2 regions of the Thermopolyspora sp. NPDC052614 genome follow, and region 1 is predicted to be linked to the other one. Evidence: riboswitches for the same ligand, from Rfam matches in the RefSeq annotation. Region 1 holds a riboswitch; the other holds the start of a gene.
The links. A riboswitch is a leader RNA that binds a small molecule or an ion and turns the genes downstream of it on or off. The one in region 1 is predicted to bind glycine.

Region 1 (11,718 bases):
CCGTCCCGCGCCGGACCCGCGCGTGTCGCTGCGCGCGCTGCGGCCGGGCCGTACCCCCGCCGGAATCCTCGCGGCCCTGCTGCTCTCGGTCGCCGGGTGGGCCGCGACGGCCGACCTGATCTGGGTCATGCTGGGCGGGCGGCCGCGATGGGGCACGCTCGACCGGCTCGGCGCGCTCGGCGCGCGCACCTGGGACGACCCGCTGGCCTGCGCGATCGCCTACCTGATGATCGTCTGCGGCGTGGCGCTGCTCGCGCACGCGATCATTCCGGGCCGCCCGCGACTGATCCCCCTGGAGACCTCCGACCCCCTGCTGGCGCTCGGCCTCACCCGCTCCGGGCTCCGCCGCACGCTGGCCACGGCGATCCGATCGGTGGACGGCGTCGACGGCGTACAGGTGGCCCTGCGCAACTGCCGGATCGAGATCACGGTACGCGCCGCGGCCCGGCGTACCGGGGATCTGCTGCCACGCGTCGGGGCCGCGGCCGGTCACACGCTGATCCGGCTGGGGGCCGACCACAACCGTCAGGTCGTCGTGCGACTGCGTCCCGGTAGGAGATGACCGTGCGCGCGTCACGCGGCGTCCGGCCCGCCCCGGTCGTGATCGCGGTCGTGCCGCCGGCGACGAAGGCCAGGATCGCTCGGCGGGTCGTCGTGGGCATGCGCGCGGAGGAGGGGTGAGGAGGAGCGGAAGGGTGAGGATGCGCTCGCATCTGGGCAACCGCGTCGGCCTTGTCGTGGCCGGGCTCGCGTCGCTGACCGTCGGCGGCGTCGCGTTGTGGCTGCGGGCCCGCCGCCCCGCCGCGCCGATCCTCGACCCGCGCGTGCCGATGTTCTTCTACGCCCACCCGTGGGTGGTGCCGGTGGCGGCCGTGCTGTCCTTCCTGCTCGCGCTGGCCGCGACGCGCTGGCTGGTGCTCGCCGCGGGCTGGGGGCGGCGCGGCGCGCGCAGCGGCTCGGGTACGGCGATGCTCGGCGTCGCCCTGCGCGGCATCCCCGGGATCACGGCGTTGCGGGTACGGCTGGTGGGCGATCGCCGGTTGCGCGTCCGCGTCACCTGCGACCCGGGCACGGACCTCGGCGCGCTGCTCGCGCGGCTGGACGAGCAGGCCGCCTCACGAATGCGCGCGGCGACCGGCGTGCCCGACGCCGAGGTGCTCGTCCGGGTGCACGTGCGCCGCCGCGCCGCGAACCCTCCGCCCCCCACGCACTGGACGCCGTCGTAGCCGGTCGGCGGCGAGCCCCGCGGCGAGGCACGCCACCGGCACGGCCGGCAGCACGTAGCGGTGGTCGAAGGCGGCGATCAGCGGCGGCATCAGCAGCAGCGTCATCGCGGTGGCCCACGGCAGCAGAACGGCGAGCCGGGTGACGCCCTCCCGCGGCCCGGCCCGCCGCCGGAGCGGCAGCACGATCCCCGCCGCCCCGGCGAGCAGGATCGCGGCCAGCAGGGGACCGCGCAGGAACCCCTGCGTCTGGTAGGCCCGCAGCAGCCCCGCCCACGGCTCCACGACCTCGGTCGCCCCGCTCTCGCCCTGGTAGAGCGTGGTCAGCTCGGTGGCTGTCCGTCCCTTGGAGGCCGGCTTGTCGGTGAACGGCCGTACCGAGTCGGGGAAGGCGTACGCGCTCTGGTCACCGTCGGAGGGGTAGACGCGCCGCGTCCAGGTGAAGATGTGCGCGAAATCGACCAGCCCCGTCGCCACGAAGTCGAACGGCTGCGCCAGAATGGCCCGCGTGGCGAACCGCCCGGCGAGCTCGTCGCGTTCGCGGGCGTCGAGCCCGTTGCCGTTCAGCGGTGAGTCGCCGCTCCAGATGTACTCCGGCGGCGCCTTGCGCGCGTCCAGCGGCTCCCGCGGGCACAACACCCGCGTCCGTTCGTCGAGGTCCAGCTTCGCGCAGTCGGCGAACGACATGGTGCGCGCCCACAGGAAGGCGTTGCCCCGGGTGAGCCCGAAGGTCCCGTACTCGGCGTGAAACCACGCCGCGTACCCGGCCAGCACCACGGCCGCGGCGGCCCCCGCGGCGACCAGCCGCGTCCACCGCGTCCGGGCCAACAGCAGGCAGCCGAACACGACGGCCGTCACCGGCAACCCGATCGTCCGCGTGACGGTGCTCGCGGCCAGCAGCAGCGCCGCGCCCACCACGACCCACGACGTCGGCCGCTCCCGCCACAGCAGCATCGTCACCGCCGCCGTGACCAGGAACGTGAACAGCAGATCCGCCATGATCAGGTGCTCGAGCTGCACCTGATGCGCGTCGAGCAGCACCGGCAGCGCGGCGACCGTCGCCGCCCACCCCGGCAGCCTCGTCCGCCGCCACAGCACCGCGTACACGCAGACCGCCAGGCCGAGCCCCAGCAGGTGCTGCACGATCACCACCGCCTGGATGCTCTCCATCGGCCGCAGCAGCCACAGGAACAGCGAGTATCCCGAGGGCCGGCTCTCCAGCGGACGCGGGCTCAGCGCGGCGTTCAGGTAGGCGAAGGAGTCGGCCCAGAACCACAGCGCGGGCCGATACCCGAGTACGGCCAGCGCCCTGAGCCCGGCCCCCGCGGCGAGCGCGGCGAGGAAGACGCCGTGCGCACGCGCCCACCGGGCGGCTCGCCGTACCGGTCGCGTGCCCGTCGACACCAGAAGACCTCCCGAAGCCCTGACCAGGTGCATCAGGATAGACCTTCAACCTGTGCGCGAAGCGCGATCAAGGATGAATGATCACGAATGGCCGCGGAAATCGGGCAGCCGATTTTTTAGCGATGAATAAAGGCGTACGCGGCTCTCGTCGCGGCATGCCGGGCACCGAGGCCGGGCCAACGCGTTTCCGTATGCGCCTTCACCGGTAATCGTGTGGTCACTCCTGGAAGTTGCTCCACTGAACGTCGGCGGCGGGTCTCGACCATTGCGCACGCGGCTGATCTCAACATTCCTGGCGACTACCCAGGGTCAGTTCGCGAAGCCGGGACCAAGTAGATCCATGTGGACGAAGTTGTGTACTTATCCAGTCGACCCAGATGGAGTCTCCAGATCTCCTGCGCATACTGACGACACAATCACTGACGGATGATCGGCAGCGGTCGATCGCGATGAGCGTGCTGGCGTCTGTTGCCGCATTTGGGTCATTTGTCCTCTGTGTGGCATGTGGTGAAAGATCGATGTCGCAGGCGTGATTGGCCTTGGTCATGTATGCTACGCTAAGTTCTCGCCTGTACATTTCCCATTTCCTTCGTGCCCATTCACCCGAATTTATTCGGAGGGTGACCTGTGCCTCGTCGCAAGCTGGTAACCCTGGTCTCGATAATCGCGATCTTCCTCCTGCCGGTTGCCATGAATATCGCGGCAAGTAGTCTGCCGGAGGCTTGGCGGTCGCATCTGTGGCTTGCCTGGCCCATTTGCCTGATACTCGCTATTCCGGTGCTCGTCTGGGAGATCCAGTCGCATCGCACCATGGTGGAAGGGGCGCCCGCACCACCTGCCGTCACGGATATGAAAACGGCCGAGGAAATTTGGAACATACCCGCGCCCAGTCCCTCGCCGATTTCGGTGCTCGCTTGGGGGTGCATGCTCCCGAACGGGAGTCCGTAGCCTATCGCGTTGTCGAGCAGCTGAATCATAACAAAGGGTGGCTGCTTATATACGACGATGCGGGAAATGTCGACGACCTGATCGATTTGATTCCGGTCGGAGATAACGGTACGGTCATAATCGCGTCTAGGAATCCGCAGTTCGAAGAACTCGCCGAAGCACTGCTGCTGGAGCCGTTTCCGGCGAAGGAGGCGGCCGAATTCCTGCGCGTGCGCAGCGGGGACCTTGGTGGGACGTCTGCGGAGGAATCGGCCAACTCCCTCGAAGGACTGCCCTTGGCCTTGGAGCAGGCCGGGGCATACTGCAGGGATGCGGGGATCGGGATCGCCCAGTACCTGGAGCGATACCGAGCGGGCAGGGGGAAGATTCTCCACTCGGGACCCCAGGCCAGGAAAGTCGGGCTTGCGACGACATTTCGGTTGTCATATGACCGGGCAAAGAGAGTTAATTTGGCCGCACCGCAGTGGATGAAGCTATGCTCCTTCATGGCTGTGGCGGACATACCTCGTGACCTCTTGTCTGGGGCCTCGGACATATTGCCGCGTCCTCTGGCGGATCTCGCAAGGGACAGCGTGACTTTCGATCAGGTCGTCTCCGCCCTTCGACAGACCTCACTCATCACATCTGCTGCACCCACCCACCTCCGCATCCACCAGCTTGTCTCCGATCTCATGCGTGAGTATGTGATTAGCCAGCAGGGTAGGCTGGCGAACAGACTTTTCAGCCCAGTGCTGGGGATGGTTCCCTGGGTGCGAATCGACCCCACCGAGGGGTGGAGTGCGACTCGGTGGATCAAGCTGGGATTGCGGGTGCTGGCCCGTAATCTTCCAATCGAAGACCCGAAGACGCCGGAGCACTGGGCAATCGCGGCCGCCTTGTTCCCGCATGTGCAGGAACTGTCAAAGAGACTCGATGAGCTAAACGTGTCGCTGCGTACGGACGAGGTCAAGCTCTATACCGGTCTAGAGGCTGAATTGGGTATTCGTCTGTATCGCGGCGGAGAGTACCTGCTTGCAGAAGAGCTTTGCCGTCATGCACATGCGGTTGCCAGGCAGCATCTGCCGGACTATGATCCGCACACCCGTAGGCTCTTGTTCTACCTCGCTCAAACATGGACGGGCTTGGGGCGACTGGACGATGCACGAACCGCTTGTGAACAGCTGCTTTCCATCGTGCGGGATGATCTGGGGGAAGAGCATCTAGAGACGGTCGCGGTCATGAACGACCTTGCCGGGATCCTTATGGAGATGGAGGATCGCCTTGAGCAAGCCGAGATGCTCCTCAGGCACGTGCTGGCCGTACGTGAAACGGCCCTGGGCGAACGCCACGCATTGACGGTGTCCGCCGTGAACAACCTAGGCAAGGTCCTACGCAGGAGGGGGAAGATCGATGAGGCTTATGCCATGGCTGCGCGGGCGGTGCGGTTGGCGGTAGAGACTCTCGGCCCTGATCACCCGAACTCCCTGATCTACTCCAACAATCTAGGCGAGGTCTGCCGGGTGAAGGAGCGACTGGATGCGGCGCGACAAATTCATGCGGACACACTGGAGCGCAGGGCGCGCGTGCTCGGCGAAACTCATCCGCTGACAGTGGTGTCGATGAACAATCTGGCTCGCATTCTGCGGTTACAGGGACAGCTTAGCTCTGCCCGCGGATTGTATGCTCGGGCCCTGGAACTCGCGGAACGCGCTCTCGGTAGCAGCCACCCGCACACCATCGCCGCGCAGAACGGACTACGCGAAGTGGCGCGGCCGGACGAGGAGGGCGCGGGAGGTGAGAATGGCGCAGTAGCCGAGTAACGTGAAAGCTCGCCGATAAGTCGGTGACCGACACCCTCGCCCGCTACGAGCGGGTTCTGGGCCGTGACCACCCCGACACGCGTGTGGCGCTCAGCGGCGAGCGGCTCGACTTCGACTTCGATCCGCCCGCGGTGTGACGGGACGGCCTCACCACTCCGGTCAGCATTCGATTACGTTCACGGCGAGCCCGCCGCGGCTGGTCTCCTTGTACTTGTCGAGCATGTCGCGGCCGGTGGCGCGCATGGTGGCGATGGCCTTGTCGAGGGAGACGAAATGGCGGCCGTCGCCGCGCAGGGCGATCCGGGAGGCCGCGATCGCCTTGACGCTGGCGATCGCGTTTCGCTCGATGCAGGGGATCTGGACCAGGCCGCCGATAGGGTCGCAGGTGAGGCCGAGATTGTGCTCGATGCCGATCTCGGCGGCGTTCTCGACCTGCTCGGGGGTGCCGCCGAGGGCCTCGGTGAGGCCGGCGGCGGCCATCGAGCAGGCGGAGCCGACCTCGCCCTGGCAGCCGACCTCGGCTCCGGAGATGGAGGCGTTCTCCTTGAACAACACACCGATCGCCCCGGCGGTGAGGAGGAAGCGGATGACGCCGTCGTCGTCGGAACCGGGGATGAAACGGTCGTAGTAGCTCAGGACGGCGGGCACGATGCCCGCCGCGCCGTTGGTGGGGGCGGTGACCACCCGACCGCCCGCCGCGTTCTCCTCGTTGACGGCGAGGGCGAACAGGCTGACCCAGTCCATGGTCTGCAGGGGGTCCTTCTCCGGGGTCTCGCTCTGCAGGCGCCGGTAGAGCTGGTGGGCGCGGCGGCGGACCTTGAGGCCGCCGGGGAGCACGCCCTCGCGGGTGCAGCCGCGGCGGACGCACTCGGCCATCACCCGCCACAGGTTGAGCAGGTCGGCGCGAATCTCGGGCTCGTCGCGGCCGAAGGCGCGTTCGTTCTCCAGCATCACGCCGGAGATGGACAGGCCGGTGTCGGCGCAGTGCGCGAGCAGTTCGGCCGCGGTGGTGAACGGGTACGGCAGGACGGTGTCGTCGGGCTTGATGCGGTCGGCGCCGGTGGCCGTCTCGTCCACGACGAAACCGCCGCCGACCGAGTAGTAGACCTTCTCCAGCAGGGTGGCGCCGGAGTGGTCGAAGGCGGTGAAGCGCATTCCGTTGGGGTGGTGGGGGAGCGACACCTTGCGCTCGAAGATCAGGTCCTCGCCGACGACGAAGGGGATCTCGTGGGTGCCGTACAGGTGGACGGTGCCGGAGGCGCGCATCGCGGCGAGGCGCTCGTCGACGGTGTCCACGTCGACGAGTTCGGGCTTCTCGCCGGACAGGCCCAGCAGGACGGCCTTGTCGCTGCCGTGTCCCTTGCCGGTGAGGCCGAGCGAGCCGTACAGGATCGCCTCGACCCGGCGCACCTTCTTCAGCAGGGACTGCTGGTGGAGGGAGCGGGCGAACTTGTGCGCGGCCGCCATCGGGCCGCCGGTGTGGGAGCTGGACGGGCCAATGCCGATCTTGAAGAGGTCGAAGACGCTGATGGCCATGTGTCGTTGCCTTTCCACGGGCTGTCCCGGCGGCCCTGCCGTCCGGCGCGTGTGTCAGAGCGTGTCCCTCGCCCGTGCGGGCGCCCCCGGTGGTTACCCCCGTCGGCCCCCCGCGGCATGTCGTGCGGCATGTCGTGCGGCATGTGATGAGGCAAATTATTCGGCGTGGCCCGCACGCGGGGAGCGGGCCACGCCGGGTCAGGCGTCTCCGGCGGTGAGCGCCGCGTACTCCTCGGCGGTGAGCAGGTCCTCGGCCTCGCCGCTGACGCGGACCCGGAACAGCCAGCCCTCACCGTACGGGTCGGAGTTGACCAGCGACGGGTCGTCCACGACGGCCTGGTTGATCTCCACCACCTCGCCGGCGACGGGCGAGTAGACGTCGCTCACCGACTTGGTGGACTCGATCTCGCCGACGGCGTCTCCGGCCTCGACGGTCGAGCCGGCCTCGGGGATCTGGACGTAGACGACGTCGCCGAGCTGCTCGGCCGCGTAGGCGGTGATGCCCACGGTCACCACCGAGCTCTCGTCGAGCCCGGCGACCCACTCGTGCTCCTTGCTGTAGCCGAGCTCCTCGGGAATGCTGCTCACGTGTTCCTCCTGTAGAAGGGAAGGTCGACCACGTCGACCGGTTCGTGGACGCCGCGGATGTCCACCGCCAGCCCCTCGGCCCGATCGCGGAGCACCTCGCCCCGCACATAGGCCATGGCGATCGGTCTTCCGAGGGTGGGAGAGGGCGCTCCGCTGGTCACCTCGCCGACGACGGTTCCGTCATTGTCGAGTACGACGGGGTAGCCGTGCCGGGGGATCCGGCGGCCGTGCGACACCAGGCCGACGAGGCGGCGCGCCGGGCCCGCGGCGTAGGCGTCCCTGGCGGCCTCCAGCGCGGCCCGGCCGACGAAATCGCCGGGCTTGGCGAACGCCACCACCCGGCCGAGCCCGGCGTCGAACGGGGTCAGATCGGCCGTCAGCTCGTTGCCGTACAGCGGCATGCCCGCCTCCAGGCGCAGCGTGTCGCGCGCCGACAGGCCCGCGGGCCGCAGCCCGTACGGCTCGCCCGCCGCGATCAGCGCCCGCCACAGGGGCACGGCGTCGTCGGCGGCGACGAACAGCTCGAACCCGTCCTCGCCGGTGTACCCGGTCCGGGCGATGAGCGCCCCGGTCCCGGCGACCTTGCCGGGGAGCACCGCGTAGTACTTCAACCCGTCCAGGTCGGCCTCGGTGAGCCCGGTCTCGGTGAGGATCGCCTGTGCCCTCGGCCCCTGTACGGCGATGAGCGCGTAGGCCGCGGACCGGTCGTCCACGACCGCGTCGAAGCCCGCCGCGCGCGCGGTCAGCTCGGCGGCGACCCGCTCGGCGTTGGCGGCGTTGGCGACGACGAGGAACTCCTCCGCCGACAGCCGGTACACGATCAGGTCGTCGATGACGCCCCCGTCGGGGGCGCAGATCATGGTGTAGCGGGCGCGGCGCGGCGCGACCGCCGACAGATGGCCGGTCAGGGCGTGGTCGAGGGCGGCGGCGGCCTCCCGCCCGCTGACGAAGATCTCTCCCATGTGGGACAGATCGAACAGTCCCGCCGCGGTGCGGACGGCCCTGTGCTCGGCGGACTCGCTTCCGTACCGGAGCGGCATGAGCCATCCGGCGAAGTCGATCATGGTCGCGCCGAGGCTCTCGTGCACACCGTGCAGCGCTGTGGTCTGGGACATGCTTGTGCACCTCAGCAGGGTCGGATGCGGTGAGTATCGTCGGGCATCCTCCCCCTCTGTCATCGATGCCTGAGAGCTTCGCCCGGGCTTTGCCGGACTTTCACCTTCGGCGAGGCCCCTCACCGGCCTGCTTTCCAGAGGGCACCTTTCCGTACGGTCCATGGGCCTGAGAGGTTCGCGGGGAGGGCTTGCTCCTTCGGCGGCCCTGACCGGCTGCCAGGGCGCTCTCCCGCACGGAAAATCGGTGTCGGGGACAATGTATCAGGGGCGCGTGATCCGGGCGGCGTCGACGAGCGCGGCGAACAGCGAGTTGTCCTCCCCGGTCTCGGGATGCCACTGTACGGCCAGGCAGAACGGATGGTCGTCGAGCTCCACCGCCTCGATGACCCCGTCGTCGGCCCGGGCGGTCACCGTCAGGCCCGCGCCCAGGGCGTCGATGGCCTGGTGGTGGTAGTGGTTGGGGTCGGCCAGGTGCTCGCCGTCGAAGATCTTGGCCAGGCGGCTGCCGGGCGTGAGCCGTACGGGGAGGGTGCCGTAGCGGCCGGGGGCGGGGGAGTGGCCGGTGTGCCCGACCGTCTCGGGAAGGTGCTGGTGCAGGGTGCCGCCGAGGGCGATGTTGAGCACCTGCAGGCCCCGGCAGATGCCCAGCAGCGGGAGACCGTTCGCCAGCGCGGCGTTCACCACCCCAAACTCGGCATCATCCCGAAATTCCCGGATATATCCGGTGGCCTCGTGGGGCGGCGCGCCGTACCGTCCCGGGTCGATGTCCCCGCCGCCGGCGAGGATCAGCCCGTCGAGCCGCCCGACCACCGACGCGGGCTCTCCGGCGGGCGGCAGGAGCACCGGCTGGCCGCCGGCCCGCGCCACCTGATCGACATAGTCGTACGGCAGCAGCGCGGCCCGCGTCTCCCACACGGTGAACCTCGCGGGCTCGGCATAGCAGGTGATCCCGATCACGGGCACGTCGCTCATCAACTCTCCTGGTCCACTGAAAAATCCCCCGTCCCCCGAAGCCCCGGCGCCAGGCCGGCATCCCCCGAGGCGACCGTCACAGCGGAGTCACATATGCCCCCGAAATCCCTCCGTCCACCAGAAACTCCGACGCCGTGATGAACGACGCGTCGTCGCTCGCCAGGAACGCCACCGCCGCCGCGATCTCGTCGGCCTCCCCGAACCGCCCCATCGGCACGTGCACCAGCCGCCGCTGCGCCCGCTCGGGATCCTTGGCGAACAGCTCCCGCAGCAGCGGCGTGTTGATCGGCCCGGGGCACAGCGCGTTGACCCGGATCCCCTCCCGCGCGAACTGCACCCCGAGCTCCCGCGACATCGCCAGCACGCCGCCCTTGGAGGCGGTGTAGGAGATCTGCGACGTCGCCGACCCCAGCACCGCCACGAACGACGCGGTGTTGATGATCGACCCCTTGCCCTGCTCGCGCATGTACGGGATCACGTGCTTGCAGCACAGATAGACGCTGGTGAGGTTGACCTCCTGCACCCGCCGCCAGGCGTCGAGCCCGGTGGTGAGGATCGAGTCGTCGTCCGGCGGCGAGATGCCCGCGTTGTTGAACGCGATGTCGATCCTGCCGTACGTCTCGTGCGCGGTGCGGAACATCCGGATCACGTCGTCCTCGACGGACACGTCGGCCCGCACGAACAGGCCGTCCACCTCGGCCGCCGCCGTCGCGCCCGCGTCCTCGTCCAGGTCGACGCACACCACTGTGGCGCCCTCGCGCGCGAAGCGTCGCGCGGTGGCCAGCCCGATCCCGCTGCCGGCCCCGGTGATCACAGCCACCCGGTCGAGCAATCGCTGCATGTCCGTCCGTTCTCCCGGTTCTCTCGTTGTCACATTCCGCGTCACAATCCGCGTCACGTTCCGCCGTCCGCCCGCCGGGCGTGACGATCAGTCGGTCGCGATGAAGACGTTCTTGGTCTCGCTGAACGCGGCGAGCGCGTCCGGCCCCAGCTCCCGGCCGAGACCGGACTGCTTGAAGCCGCCGAACGGCGTCCAGTACCGCACGCTGGAGTGCGAGTTCACCGACAGGTTGCCGGCCTCGACGGCACGCGCCACCCGCAGCGCCCGCCCGACGTCGCGCGTCCAGATCGAGCCGCTCAGGCCGTACTCGGTGTCGTTGGCGATCGCGATCGCGTGGGCCTCGTCGTCGAACGGCGCCACCGACACCACCGGCCCGAAGATCTCCTCGGTGAACGCCGGATCGCGCGGATCCGGCGTGAGCATCGTCGGCGGGAACCAGAACCCCCGGCCGCGCGGGCAGTTCCCCTGGGCGTACGGCGTGCCGGTGACGAACGAGGCCACCCGCTCCCGATGCTCGGCGCTGATCAGCGGCCCCATCTCGGTGGCCTCGTCGAGCGGGTCGCCGACCTTCACCCCCTGCACGGCCCGCGCGAGCAGCGGCAGGAACTCGTCGTAGACCTCCCGCTGCACCAGCACCCGGGAGCGCGCGCAGCAGTCCTGCCCGGCGTTGTCGAACACCGCGTACGGCGCGGTCGCCGCCGCCTTCTCCAGGTCCGCGTCGGCGAACACGATGTTGGCGCTCTTGCCGCCCAGCTCCAGCGTGAGCCGCTTGACCGTGCCCGCCGCCGCGGCCATGATCTGCTTTCCCACCTCGGTCGATCCGGTGAAGGCGATCTTGCGTACGCCGGGATGCCCGACCAGACGCGCCCCCGCGACCTCCCCCTCGCCGGGCAGCACCTGGAGCACCCCCTCGGGAAGCCCCGCCTCCAGCGCCAGCTCGGCCAGCCGCAGCGCGGTGAGCGGGGTCTGCTCGGCGGGCTTGACGATCACGGCGTTCCCGGCGGCGAGCGCGGGCGCGACCCCCCACATCATGATCACCATGGGGAAGTTCCACGGCACGATCACGCCGACGACGCCCAGCGGCTCGGCGAAGGTCACGTCGACCCCGCCGGGCACCGGGATCTGCAGGCCGTGGTGCCGCTCCGGCGCCCCGGCGTAGAAGTGCAGCACGTCGCGCACGTTGCCGGCCTCCCAGCGGGCGTTGCCCACCGTGTGCCCGGCGTTGGCGATCTCCAGCCGCGCCAGCTCGTCGGCGTGCTCGTCCACCAGTACGGCGAAGCGCCGCAGCAGCC
Region 2 (11,718 bases), on a different contig from region 1:
TGACGGTGGCGATCAGCGCGTTGCCGAGGGCGGTGTAGTGCTCGGCGAGCACGCCGTATTTGCGATGATCGCGGCCGAGCTGTGCCAGGTAGGGGGCGAGGCTCTCGGGGCTGTCCAGGCTCCGGACGATGCGGGTGAGAGCGCCGAACAGCCGATCGCGCTGGACGTCCATCGCCGGCGGGAACATGCCGCGCAGGTGCGGATTCTCGGCGAACAGCCGGCCATAGAAGTAGGCCGTGGCCTTATCCGCGACGGGCTCGATGAGTGAGAAACTCTCCTTCACCAGATGTGGCTTCAATGGCATTTAAGTACCACCCCTAACGATCGGAAAATCCGATCCTGTCGTGCGCCTCCCGGTGGTCTCGGCGGCCGGAGGTCCGGTCTGTACCGGCACGTCCGGTCGCCTGAATATGAGTCTTTCACTGGTACTGGGACGTCACAACCTATTCATCGCGATGTAGTGCGAAATCCTACCCGGGGTGGGGAGAACTTGATTCCCGTAATTATGATCCGTCACCGCATTGGATTGAGAAGATAATTCACTTTCACCTTCGCCGGTTATTGGCGTGCGGTTTCCGGATTTTGGAGTGGCATTAACGCCCTGCTCGCCCCGAGGCACGCACGATCGCGGTCACCGGCTCCCATCGCAGGCCCCGATCGCGGCTCCGCCCACCGGCTCCGGTCGCGGCTCCGCGCATGGACGGCGCCACCCGGCTTTGGAGCGTTCCGTTTTCCGGGCCGCCGGCTCCCGGCGCCGTCCGCGCGGCGATCCCGCGCGTTCTCGCGAGCCTGACATCGATCCTTGTCCCTAGGTCAGGCCGATCATCACGGATAAGGGGCGCCGCCGCGGCGGACGCTCCTCGCATCTCGGGCAAGGGTCACAAACCAAGTGGGAGGAACAGAAACCTTCAGAGCAGTGACATCAGGGAAAAGTTGTGCGCCATGATGGTCCCGTTACCCGGCGGGCCCGTGTGCCGGAGCCGTGAGCCGGGTGACGTACCGCGCGTGAACCACTGGAGATCCCATGCCTCGACCGTTGATCGGTGTCACCGCCTACCTCGAAGCCGCCCGCTGGGGGACCTGGGTCCGCGAGGCCGTGCTGTCCCCGCCGGCGTACGCGCGTGCCGTGGAGAAGGCCGGTGGCGCGCCCGTCGTGCTGCCGCCGCTGGGCGCCGTGGGGATCGACGACTACCTGCGGGGCCTCGACGGCCTGATCCTCGCGGGCGGTGTGGAGATCGACCCCGGCGCGTACGGCGAGGCGAGGGACGAGCGGGTGGACGAGCCGCAGCCGCACCGGGACTACTTCGAGTTCGCCCTGTGCCGCGCCGCCGTCCAGGCCGACCTGCCCATCCTGGCGATCGACCGCGGCATGCACGTGCTCAACGTCGCGCAGGGCGGCAGCCTGATCCGCTGGCTGCCCGACGTGGTCAAGCACGACCGGCACAGCGCGAACACCCCGCACCCCCTTCAGGTGAGCGTGTCGAGCAGGCTCGGCAAGGCGGTCGGCGACCACACCGAGATCGCCTTCACGCACCGCCAGGCCATCAACCGCCTCGGCGCCGGCATGCTCGCCGTCGCCTGGGCCGACGACCAGATCGTGGAGGGCATCGAGCTTCAGGGACACCGCTTCGCGGTGGGCGTGCAATGGCACCCCGAGCGCGCGAGCGACCTCGCGCTCTTCGAGGCCCTCATCGAGGCGGCGGGCTAGCCGCGGGGATCGCGGACCGGGCGGGTCAGCGTTCCGGCACGGGCCGGGGGCGGCGGGCGTGGTAGACGAACGCCGGCGGCAGGTTCCGCCAGATCGTACGGCCCGGCACGACCTCCTCGAACGCGCCGCGCAGCCGCTGCCGGAAACTGATCGCGGGACCGAGCGCCTGGGCGTGCACGTAGGAGAAGGTGGTGAACGCCCCATCCGGCCGCATCGCCCCCAGCACGGCGCGCAGCAACCGGATCTGCGTCCCGGCCGAGAACGCCGCCCACGGCAGGCCGCTGACGATCACGTCGGCGGCGGGCGCGTCGCGGTCGGCGAGCAGGCGCGGCAGCTTCACCGCGTCGTCCACCACGAGCTCGACCTCCGGATGCCGCTCGGCCAGGTGCCGCGCGAGCAGCGGGTTGATCTCGATGGCGATGTGCCGCCCGCGCCCGCCCAGCCTGCGCTGGATCTCGGCGGTGAACGGCCCGGTGCCGGGCCCGAGCTCGACCACGACGGGATCGCCGCGCTCTGGGATCGGGGTGGTCACGGCCGCCGCCAGGTATCGCGAACTCGGCGCGATCGCGCCCGTGGCGATGGGGGAGCGGAGGAACTGCCGGAGGAAGAGTGCTGATTCCTTTGCCATGGCCTGTCACGGTAAGGGGGTGGACGGGACGCCGCCTCCTGCCTGCGGCCCGTTGCCAGGACCGCCGCGAGGATGACGGGCATTCCTCCCTGGGCAGGAGGCCCATCGGGAGGAGGGGTGGCACCCGGCCAACGCTACCGTCTCCCGAACCGGCCTTTCCCGCGTCGGCGCGAAATTCCGCTGCGTGTTACCGCAGGGTTCCGGGGCCGCACCTGAAGATCGGGCGCGTCCTCGGCACGCGGCCGGTCACCGGCGGGCCGGGACGGGCGGCGAGGCCGGTGGGCGGCGTCCGGCGGATCGCGCGGCGACCCGCCGCGTCGCTCGGGCACCGCCCCCCGGCGTGCGCGAGCGGACGCTATAGGGTCGAAACGTGGATGGCGCGGAAGACCGTTTGTGGACGATCCCGAACCTGCTGAGCCTGCTCCGCCTGCTCGGCGTCCCGGTGTTCCTGTGGCTGGTGCTGGGCCCGCAGGCGGACGGCTGGGCGGTGCTGCTGCTGATGCTGGCGGGCTTCTCCGACTGGCTCGACGGCCACCTGGCCCGGGCCTGGAACCAGGTGAGCCGGATCGGCCGCCTGCTCGACCCGCTCGCCGACCGCCTGTACATCCTGGCCACCCTGGTCGGGCTCACCCTGCGGGAGATCATCCCGTGGTGGCTGGCGGTGGCGGTCGTGGCACGTGACGTTTTCCTGCTATGGATTCCGCCGGTTTTGCGTAAATATGGACATGGTCCTGCCCTGCCGGTGCACTTCCTCGGCAAGGCGGCCACGGCCGCTCTGTTGTACGCCTTCCCACTGCTGTTCCTGGCCGGTCACGACGGGTGGTACGCCGAGGCGGCCCGCGTGTTCGGCTGGGCCTTCGCCATCTGGGGAACAGGTCTGTATTGGTGGGGCGGAGTGTTGTATGTGATACAGGTACGCCGGCTCATCACAGCGTATGCGGACACGGGCGACGGGGAGCGCGGCCGTGGGCGCGGTGAGGTGCAGACCACCGGAGGGTGACCCGTGAAGGCCGTCGTCATGGCGGGCGGGGAGGGGACACGGCTGCGGCCGATGACCGCCAACCAGCCCAAGCCGCTACTTCCCGTGATCAACCGTCCCATCATGGAGCACGTGCTGCGCCTGCTGAAGCGCCACGGCTTCACCGAGACCGTCGTCACCGTGCAGTTCCTGGCGGCGCTGATCCGCAACTACTTCGGCGACGGCGAGGAACTCGGCATGTCGCTGCACTACGCCACCGAGGAGATGCCCCTCGGCACGGCGGGCAGCGTCAAGAACGCCGCCGACAAGCTCCGCGACGACCGCTTCCTGGTCATCTCCGGCGACGCGCTCACCGACATCGACCTCACCGACATGATCCGGTTCCACCGGGAGAACCGGGCCCTGGTCACGATCGGCCTCAAGCGCGTGCCGAACCCGCTGGAGTTCGGCATCATCATCGTCGACGAGAAGGGCCGGGTGCAGCGCTTCCTGGAGAAGCCCACCTGGGGCCAGGTGTTCTCCGACACCGTCAACACCGGCATCTACGTGATGGAGCCGAGCGTCCTGGACGAGGTCGCCACCGACCGCCCGGTGGACTGGTCCGCCGACGTCTTCCCCCGCCTGCTGGAGCGCGGCGCCCCCCTGTACGGGTACGTCGCCGAGGGCTACTGGGAGGACGTCGGCACCCACGAGAGCTACCTCAAGGCCCAGGCCGACGCCCTGTCCGGCCGGGTGCGCCTGGAGTTCGACGCCTTCGAGCTGTCGCCGGGCGTGTGGGCCGCCGAGGGCGCCTCCATCGACCCCGAGGCCATCCTGAAGGGCCCCCTGTACATCGGGGACTACGCGAAGGTGGAGGCGGGGGCCGAGCTGCGCGAGTACACCGTGCTCGGCAGCAACGTCGTCGTCAAGAGCGGCGCGTTCGTGCACCGCGCGGTCATCCACGACAACGTCTACATCGGCCCGGGCGCCAACCTGCGCGGCTGCGTGATCGGCAAGAACACCGACGTGATGACCTCCGCCCGCATCGAGGAGAGCGCCGTCGTCGGCGACGAGTGCGTCATCGAGGCCGAGGCGTACGTCTCCTCCGGCGTCAAGATCTACCCCTTCAAGACCGTCGAGGCCGGCGCGGTCGTCAACACCAGCGTCATCTGGGAGTCGCGCGGCCAGCGCAACCTGTTCGGCCCGCGCGGCGTCTCCGGCCTGGTCAACGTCGAGATCACCCCCGAGCACTGCGTACGGCTCGCCAGCGCGTACGCCACCACCCTGAAGAAGGGCGACGCGGTCGTCACCTCGCGCGACACCTCCCGGGCGGCCCGCGCGCTGAAGCGGGCGGTGATCAGCGCCCTCACCGCGGGCGCGATCGACGTGCTCGACCTGGAGGCCGCCGCGCTGCCGGTGGCCCGCTTCCACACCGCGGCCGAGAACGTCGGCGGCGGCATCGCGCTGCGCACCACCCCCGGCGACCCGCAGAGCGTGGACATCGTGTTCATGGACCCCAACGGCGCCGACCTGTCCCAGGGCGCCCAGCGCAAGCTGGAGCGGGTGTTCTCCCGGCAGGAGTACCGCCGCGCGTTCCCCGGGGAGATCGCCGAGCTGAGGTTCCCGCCGCGCGTCGTGGAGACCTACGTGAACGCGCTGCTGCGGTGCGTGGACATGAGCGGGGTGCGCGAGGCCGGGATGAAGGTCGTCGTCGACTGCGCCGGCGGCACCGCCTCGCTGGTGCTGCCGAGCCTGCTCGGCCGGGTCGGCGTGGACGTGCTCACCGTCAACAACCGCCTCGACGACGCCTCGCCCACCGAGACCATCGCCGAGCGGCGGCGCGACCTGCAGCGCCTGGCCGAGCTGGTCGGCTCCTCGCGGGCCGCGTTCGGCGTGCGGTTCGATCCGGTGGGGGAGCGGGTCTCGCTCGTGGACGAGATGGGCCAGCTGATCAGCGAGGAGCGGGCGCTGCTCGTCGTGCTCGACCTGGTGGCCGCCGAGCGGCGGGGCGGCTCGGTCGCGCTCCCGGTGACCACCACCCGGGTGGCCGAGCAGGTCTGCCGCTTCCACGGCGTCCAGGTGCAGTGGACCTCCACCGCGCTCGACGCCCTCACCACGGCGGCCTCCTCCGACCCCTCCATGATCTTCGCGGGGGACGGCCGGGGCGGTTTCATCGTCCCGGAGTTCGCCCCCACCGTGGACGGCCTGGCCGTGTTCCTGCGCCTGCTCGGCCTGGTCGCCCGCACCCGCCTGTCGCTCAGCCAGATCGACGCCCGGATCCCCGAGGCCAAGATGCTCAAACGCACCGTGCCGACGCCCTGGGCGGCCAAGGGCGCGGTCATGCGCTCGGTGGTGGAGGCCGCCGAGGGGCGCAGGATCGACACCACCGACGGCGTACGGGTGGTGGAGGAGGACGGGAGCTGGGCGCTGGTGCTGCCCGACCCCGCCGAGGCGGTCACCCACCTGTGGGCCGAGGGCCCCGACTTCGACTCGGCCCAGGCCCGGCTGGAACGCTGGGCGGCCGTGGTGGAACAGTCCGCCGGGTCCTCGTAGGGCCTCCCTCGCCGGGAAACGCGCCGGGAGCCGCCGAACCCGGATGGGCGGGGCGGACCGGGCGGGCCGGACGGACAGGGTGGGCCCGGCGGTCCCGGCATACCGCCGGCGATCCGGCGGACCTGGCACGAGTGTCCGGATTCGGACGCCCGCCGTCCTCTTCGGAGGGGGTGTGGCGTGATGCGCGCGCCCTCGCGTGTCATAAGATCGAATGCGAGAGGTAAAGCTCAGGACGAGGAGTCGTGGACCACGTGTCGTCGCCAGTGGCGGAGAGCGCCGGGGCGCCCCCCGGCGGCCGGCGCCCCCGGGATGCCCGGTGGCCCGTCCGGCCGATCTCCCGCCGCGCCGGACCGGCCGTCTGCCGACGTCGCCCGGTCGTGAGCCAGGCCCTGTGGCAGGCCGTGTGCCTGGCCGTGTGCGCGGTGGCGGCGTGCGGGCTCCGGCGTCGCCCGGCCCGCCGGAAGGATCATCCGGGCGGCGCGGCGGCATGGACCTTACGACCGCCCCGGCGGTACCTTTGGGACCGTACCAACAGCCGTTCAGCATTCTGTCTTGACCTTTGCGCCTCATCAGCGTAAGTTGCGGCATTCGCAGTCTGAGGAAGTCTTGAGTAGCGAAGAAGCGAGGCGCGTCCACAGCACCGTAGCCGCGACTTCGCGGTAGGAGGCCGAGCCGATCGATGCCCAGCGTCTACTGCACGCAGTGCGGTCATGCCAACCCCGAGGATGCCCGTTTCTGTTCGAGATGCGGGTCGCCGCTCACCCGTGAGACCCCCGGCGACACCACCTCCACGATCTCCATAGCGGGCATCGAAGCGTTGGACGCCGAGGCTGGGCAATCCCCGCTTCCCGATCGGACGACGGTCGACGAGCTCCGTCCCGGCACCTCGCTCCTGGTCGTCATGCGCGGGCCGAACGCCGGCAGCAGGTTCCTGCTCGACAGCGACCTCACCACCGCGGGCCGCCACCCGGAGAGCGACATCTTCCTGGACGATGTGACCGTCTCCCGCAGGCACGCCGAGTTCTACCGGCGTGGCGGCTACTTCACCGTGCGCGACGTGGGCAGCCTCAACGGCACCTACGTGAACCGGGAGCGCATCGAGGAGCACCCGTTGACCGGCGGAGACGAGGTGCAGATCGGCAAGTTCCGCCTCGTCTTCTTCACCCGCGGCCCGGGAGGGGCATAGGGCACATGGGCGGAGCGGCCGCACGGGCGTACATGAGCATCGGGGAGGTGCTCGCCCTGCTGCAGGGCGAGTTCCCCGACGTCACCGTCTCCAAGATCCGTTTCTTGGAGGGCGAGGGGCTCATCGAGCCCGAGCGCACCCCTTCCGGCTACCGCAAGTTCACCCACGCCGACGTGGAGCGGCTGCGCTACATCCTGACCGCCCAGCGTGACCGGTACCTCCCGCTCCGCGTGATCAAGGATCACCTGGAGGAGGCCGACCGGCGCGTCTTCCACCGGCCCAGGCCCGTCGCCGATCCCGCCCCGCCTCCCCAGGTACGGCTCAGCCGGGAGGAGCTGCTGGAGGCGGCGTCCATCGACGCCGACACGCTCGACGAACTGGAGTCCTACGGCCTGATCGCGCCGCAGGCCCGCCGTTACGACGCCGACGCCCTGCAGATCGCGCGCGCCGCCGGAGAGCTGGCGAGATTCGGCGTGCATCCCCGGCACCTGCGCGCCGTCAAGGCGGCGGCCGAGCGCGAGGCGGGCCTGGTCGAGCAGGCCGTCGCGCCGCTGCTGCGCCGCCGCGCCCCCGGCGCCGCCGCCGAGGCGGAGGAGTCGGCCCGCGAGCTTTCCGGGTTGCTGCTGGACCTGCATGCGGCTTTGCTTCGTGTGGGGGTTCGGGGCGTTCTCGGAAGGTAAGTGAACCTTCGGGGCGCTCATGCGCTGGAGGGTGTTAGGTTGAATTGCGGCGAAGGTCAGCCGCAGGAAGGGAACGCGAAGCCGGCGTGCTGAGCGAACGGGCCATGCCGCCAGTCAAGGCTTCCCGCGGAGCAAGCGAGAGGTGCTGAGCGGCCAGGGAGTGTGGAGTCGCCTGTGTTGCAGATGGAGGTTGTGGGGGTTCGCGTTGAGATGCCCTCGAACCAGCCGATCGTCCTGCTGAAGGAGGCGAGCGGGGATCGCTACCTGCCGATTTGGATTGGGATGACCGAGGCGACGGCCATCGCACTCGCCCAGGCAGAGGAACCGCCGCCGCGGCCGCTCACCCACGATCTGTTCAAGAACGTGCTGGAGGCGCTCGGCGTGCGCCTGCGCACGGTGAACATCGTGGCGTTGCGCGACGGGATCTATTTCGCGGATCTGGTGTTCTCCAACGGAGTCGAGGTCAGCGCGCGGCCGAGCGACTCGATCGCGCTCGCGCTGCGCACGGGGGCCACGATCTTCGCGAGCGAGGACGTCGTGCGGGAGGCGGGGGTGACGATCCCCGACGACCAAGAGGACGAGGTGGAGAAATTCCGCGAGTTTCTCGACACGATCACGCCGGAGGACTTCGGGCGCGCAGGTTAGCGGCCGGAGTGAAGGCCGGGCAAAAAGCCGGTCAGCGGATTCCGGTACGAGACGGAGTACTCGGCCGAGTTCCGCATGGAGTACTACGGAGTACAGGGCATGGGGTACTTGACGTGGCGACTGGCGTGTAGTACCGGGCGTATAGTATCGGGCGGAGTACGGGAGTCTTGGCCGGTTTTACGGTAATGAGCCGCGGAAGAGGGGAATCGCCGTGACGATCGGCCGGGTAGACGGCTCATTTCGGGTATTTACGCTTCACGACGCGCCGGGCGGGATCGTTGACTGACGCTGGTCGCGGTCCTACGGTGCAAGGGAAACCACGGTTGTAGTTCACGAACCCCCAGATCAGACCGTGGGATGAGAGAAAGCCGGAGGTCCGCGTGGCGGTCAGCAGCGGCGAAGGTAAGACAGCCGGCCAGCCCGATCCGGCGCAGCGCGAATCGGCACGGGAGCGCGCGGGTGAGCAGGGTCTGCTGTTCGACGAGCGGCCCTCGGCGCTGCCCGACGACATGGGATACCGCGGTCCGGTCGCCTGCGCGGCCGCGGGGATCACCTACCGGCAGCTCGACTACTGGGCGCGCACCGAGCTGGTGCAGCCGAGCATCCGGGCCGCGCACGGTTCGGGCTCGCAGCGGCTGTACAGCTTCCGCGACATCATCGTGCTCAAAGTGGTCAAGCGCCTGCTCGACACGGGGGTGTCGCTGCAGCAGATCCGCACCGCCGTCCAGCACCTGCGCAACCGGGGGGTCGCCGACCTGGCGCAGATCACGCTGATGAGCGACGGCGCGAGCGTCTACGAGTGCACCTCGCCCGACGAGGTGATCGACCTGTTACAGGGGGGCCAGGGCGTGTTCGGCATCGCCCTCGGCAGGGTCTGGCGCGAGGTGGAGGGCACGCTCGCCGAGCTGCCCGGGGAGCGCGCGGTGGCCGACCCTTTGTCCCAAGGCGACCACCCGGGAGATGAGTTGGCCCGGCGAAGACGGGTGCGTCGCACAGGGTAGGCACAGCACAGGGTAAGCACAGGGTAGGGTGGCAACGCACGGCCATTGACCCCATGCGGGAGAGACCGCGTCCAGCTCCACCATCGCAGTTCGGTGCGGGGCCCGCCGCAGGGCCCGTCGCGGGACGGGCGGCACGTCGGCGACGCCGGCAGCCGCCGCGAGCGGTGAGCGGGATCGCGGCGCCGAAGGAGCAACCATCCCCGGAATCTCTCAGGCACCCGTACCGCGTGGGCAGGCGACTCTGGAAAGCGGGTGTGCCCGCCAGGCACACCTCACCGAAGGTGCAAGCCCCTGTCCGGGGGCGAAGCTCTCAGGTGCCGATGACAGAGGGGGAGACCCGGAAACGGTTCGCGCCCGGCACTGATCGGGACGCGGGTCTCTACGCCTCTGGAGGTCCTATGAGCGATCGGTCCCTTCTCCGCGATCTCGCCGCGCCGCCCTTCGCCACGCGCCACATCGGCCCCGGCGACGCCGACCGGGAGCGCATGCTGCAGACCGTCGGCCACGCCTCGGCGGCCGACCTGCTCCGCGCGGCCGTACCCGAGACGATCAGGTCCGCAGCCCCGCTGACGCTGCCCGCCCCGGCCGGGGAGGCCGAGGCCATCGCCGAGCTGCGCGCCCTCGCCGCCCGCAACCGGGTGCTGACCTCGATGATCGGCCTGGGCTACCACGGCACGATCACCCCCGCCGTCATCCGCCGCAACGTGCTGGAGAACCCGGGCTGGTACACCGCCTACACGCCGTACCAGCCGGAGATCTCGCAGGGGCGGCTGGAGGCGCTGCTGAACTTCCAGACCATGGTCGCCGACCTCACCGGCCTGCCGATCGCCAACGCGTCGCTGCTCGACGAGGCGACCGCGGCGGCCGAGGCGATGATGCTCGCCCGGCGCGTACGGCGGGGCGGGACCGGCGCGTTCGTGGTGGACGCCGAGGCCCTGCCGCAGACCAAGGCGGTGCTGCGCACCCGCGCCGAGCCGCTCGGCGTCGAGTTGCGCGAGGCCGACCTGACCGGCGGGCTGCCGGAGGGCGAGGTGTTCGGGGTGCTGGTCCAGTACCCGGGCGCCGGCGGCGCGATCCCCGACCTGCGCGGCGTCGTGGCGGCGGCGCGGGACCGCGGCGCGCTCGTGGTCGTCGCGGCCGACCTGCTGGCGCTGACGCTGATCGAGTCGCCCGGCGAGCTGGGCGCCGACATCGCGGTGGGGTCCACGCAGCGGTTCGGGGTGCCGCTCGGCTTCGGCGGCCCGCACGCGGCCTACATGTCGGTGCGCGCGGGTCTTGAGCGGCAGCTCCCCGGACGCCTCGTCGGGGTCTCGGTGGACTCGGGCGGGCGCGCCGCCTACCGGCTCGCCCTGCAGACCCGTGAGCAGCACATCCGCCGGGAGAAGGCGACGAGCAACATCTGCACCGCGCAGGTGCTGCTCGCCGTGATGGCGAGCATGTACGCGGTGTACCACGGGCCGGCCGGGCTGCGGCGCATCGCGCAGCGCGTGCACCGGCACGCCGCCGTGCTCGCCGCCGGGCTGCGGCAGGGCGGGGTGCGCGTGGTGCACGAGCGGTTCTTCGACACCGTGCTCGCGCACGTGCCCGGACGCGCCGACGCCGTGGTCGCCTCGGCCCTCGACCGCGGCATCAACCTGCGCCGGGTGGACGCCGACCAGGTGGGCGTGACCTGCGACGAGACCACCACCCTCGACCACCTGACCGCCGTCTGGGCGGCCTTCGCCGCCGGGATCGGCGCGGGCGAGCGCGCGGACGGGCCGGGCGCGCTCGCCGAGCCGGACGTCGAGGGGCTCGACACCTCCACCGGGGACGCGTTGCCGGACGACCTGCTGCGCCGCACGCCGTACCTGACCCATCCGGTCTTCCACGAGCACCGCTCGGAGACCGCCATGCTCCGCTACCTGCGGCGGCTGCAGGACCGGGACATCGCCCTGGACCGCTCGATGATCCCGCTCGGCTCGTGCACGATGAAGCTCAACGCCACCACCGAGATGGAGCCGATCACCTGGCCGGAGTTCGCCGACATCCACCCCTACGCGCCGCGCGACCAGGCCGCCGGGTACCTGGAGCTGATCGCGACGCTGGAGCGGTGGCTCGCCGAGATCACCGGCTACGCGGCGGTGTCGCTGCAGCCGAACGCCGGGTCGCAGGGGGAGTTCGCGGGGCTGCTCGCCATCCGCTCCTACCATCGCGCGAACGGGCGGCAGGACCGCGACGTCTGCCTGATCCCGTCCTCGGCGCACGGCACCAACGCGGCCAGCGCGGTCATGGCCGGGATGCGGGTCGTCGTGGTCGCCTGCGACGAGGCGGGCAACGTGGACCTCGGCGACCTCGACGCCAAGATCGAGAAGCATCGGGA

Region 2: it holds a riboswitch for glycine, as region 1 does, so the genes downstream of both, gcvP (aminomethyl-transferring glycine dehydrogenase) here and gcvT (glycine cleavage system aminomethyltransferase GcvT) in region 1, are expected to answer to the same signal.

Annotation. Positions count from the first base shown of each region.
Region 1 is NZ_JBFATZ010000002.1:542,468-554,185, forward strand. Features, by position in the region: gene AB0K60_RS05945 (DUF6286 domain-containing protein) at 1-562, shown strand, start outside; gene AB0K60_RS05950 (hypothetical protein) at 696-1,226, shown strand; gene AB0K60_RS05955 (hypothetical protein) at 1,116-2,627, opposite strand; gene AB0K60_RS05960 (tetratricopeptide repeat protein) at 3,497-5,374, shown strand; gene AB0K60_RS05965 (tetratricopeptide repeat protein) at 5,398-5,511, shown strand; gene AB0K60_RS05970 (L-serine ammonia-lyase) at 5,534-6,910, opposite strand; gene gcvH (glycine cleavage system protein GcvH) at 7,109-7,498, opposite strand; gene gcvT (glycine cleavage system aminomethyltransferase GcvT) at 7,495-8,613, opposite strand; glycine riboswitch at 8,660-8,757, opposite strand; glycine riboswitch at 8,758-8,855, opposite strand; gene AB0K60_RS05985 (gamma-glutamyl-gamma-aminobutyrate hydrolase family protein) at 8,875-9,585, opposite strand; gene AB0K60_RS05990 (3-oxoacyl-ACP reductase) at 9,662-10,426, opposite strand; gene AB0K60_RS05995 (aldehyde dehydrogenase family protein) at 10,514-11,718, opposite strand, start outside.
Region 2 is NZ_JBFATZ010000006.1:113,216-124,933, reverse strand. Features, by position in the region: gene AB0K60_RS15130 (globin domain-containing protein) at 1-304, opposite strand, end outside; gene AB0K60_RS15125 (gamma-glutamyl-gamma-aminobutyrate hydrolase family protein) at 1,025-1,708, shown strand; gene AB0K60_RS15120 (methyltransferase domain-containing protein) at 1,734-2,336, opposite strand; gene AB0K60_RS15115 (CDP-alcohol phosphatidyltransferase family protein) at 2,707-3,336, shown strand; gene AB0K60_RS15110 (mannose-1-phosphate guanyltransferase) at 3,340-5,847, shown strand; gene AB0K60_RS15105 (FHA domain-containing protein) at 6,527-7,033, shown strand; gene AB0K60_RS15100 (MerR family transcriptional regulator) at 7,066-7,713, shown strand; gene AB0K60_RS15095 (bifunctional nuclease family protein) at 7,888-8,358, shown strand; gene AB0K60_RS15090 (MerR family transcriptional regulator) at 8,739-9,359, shown strand; glycine riboswitch at 9,519-9,595, shown strand; glycine riboswitch at 9,596-9,695, shown strand; gene gcvP (aminomethyl-transferring glycine dehydrogenase) at 9,758-11,718, shown strand, end outside.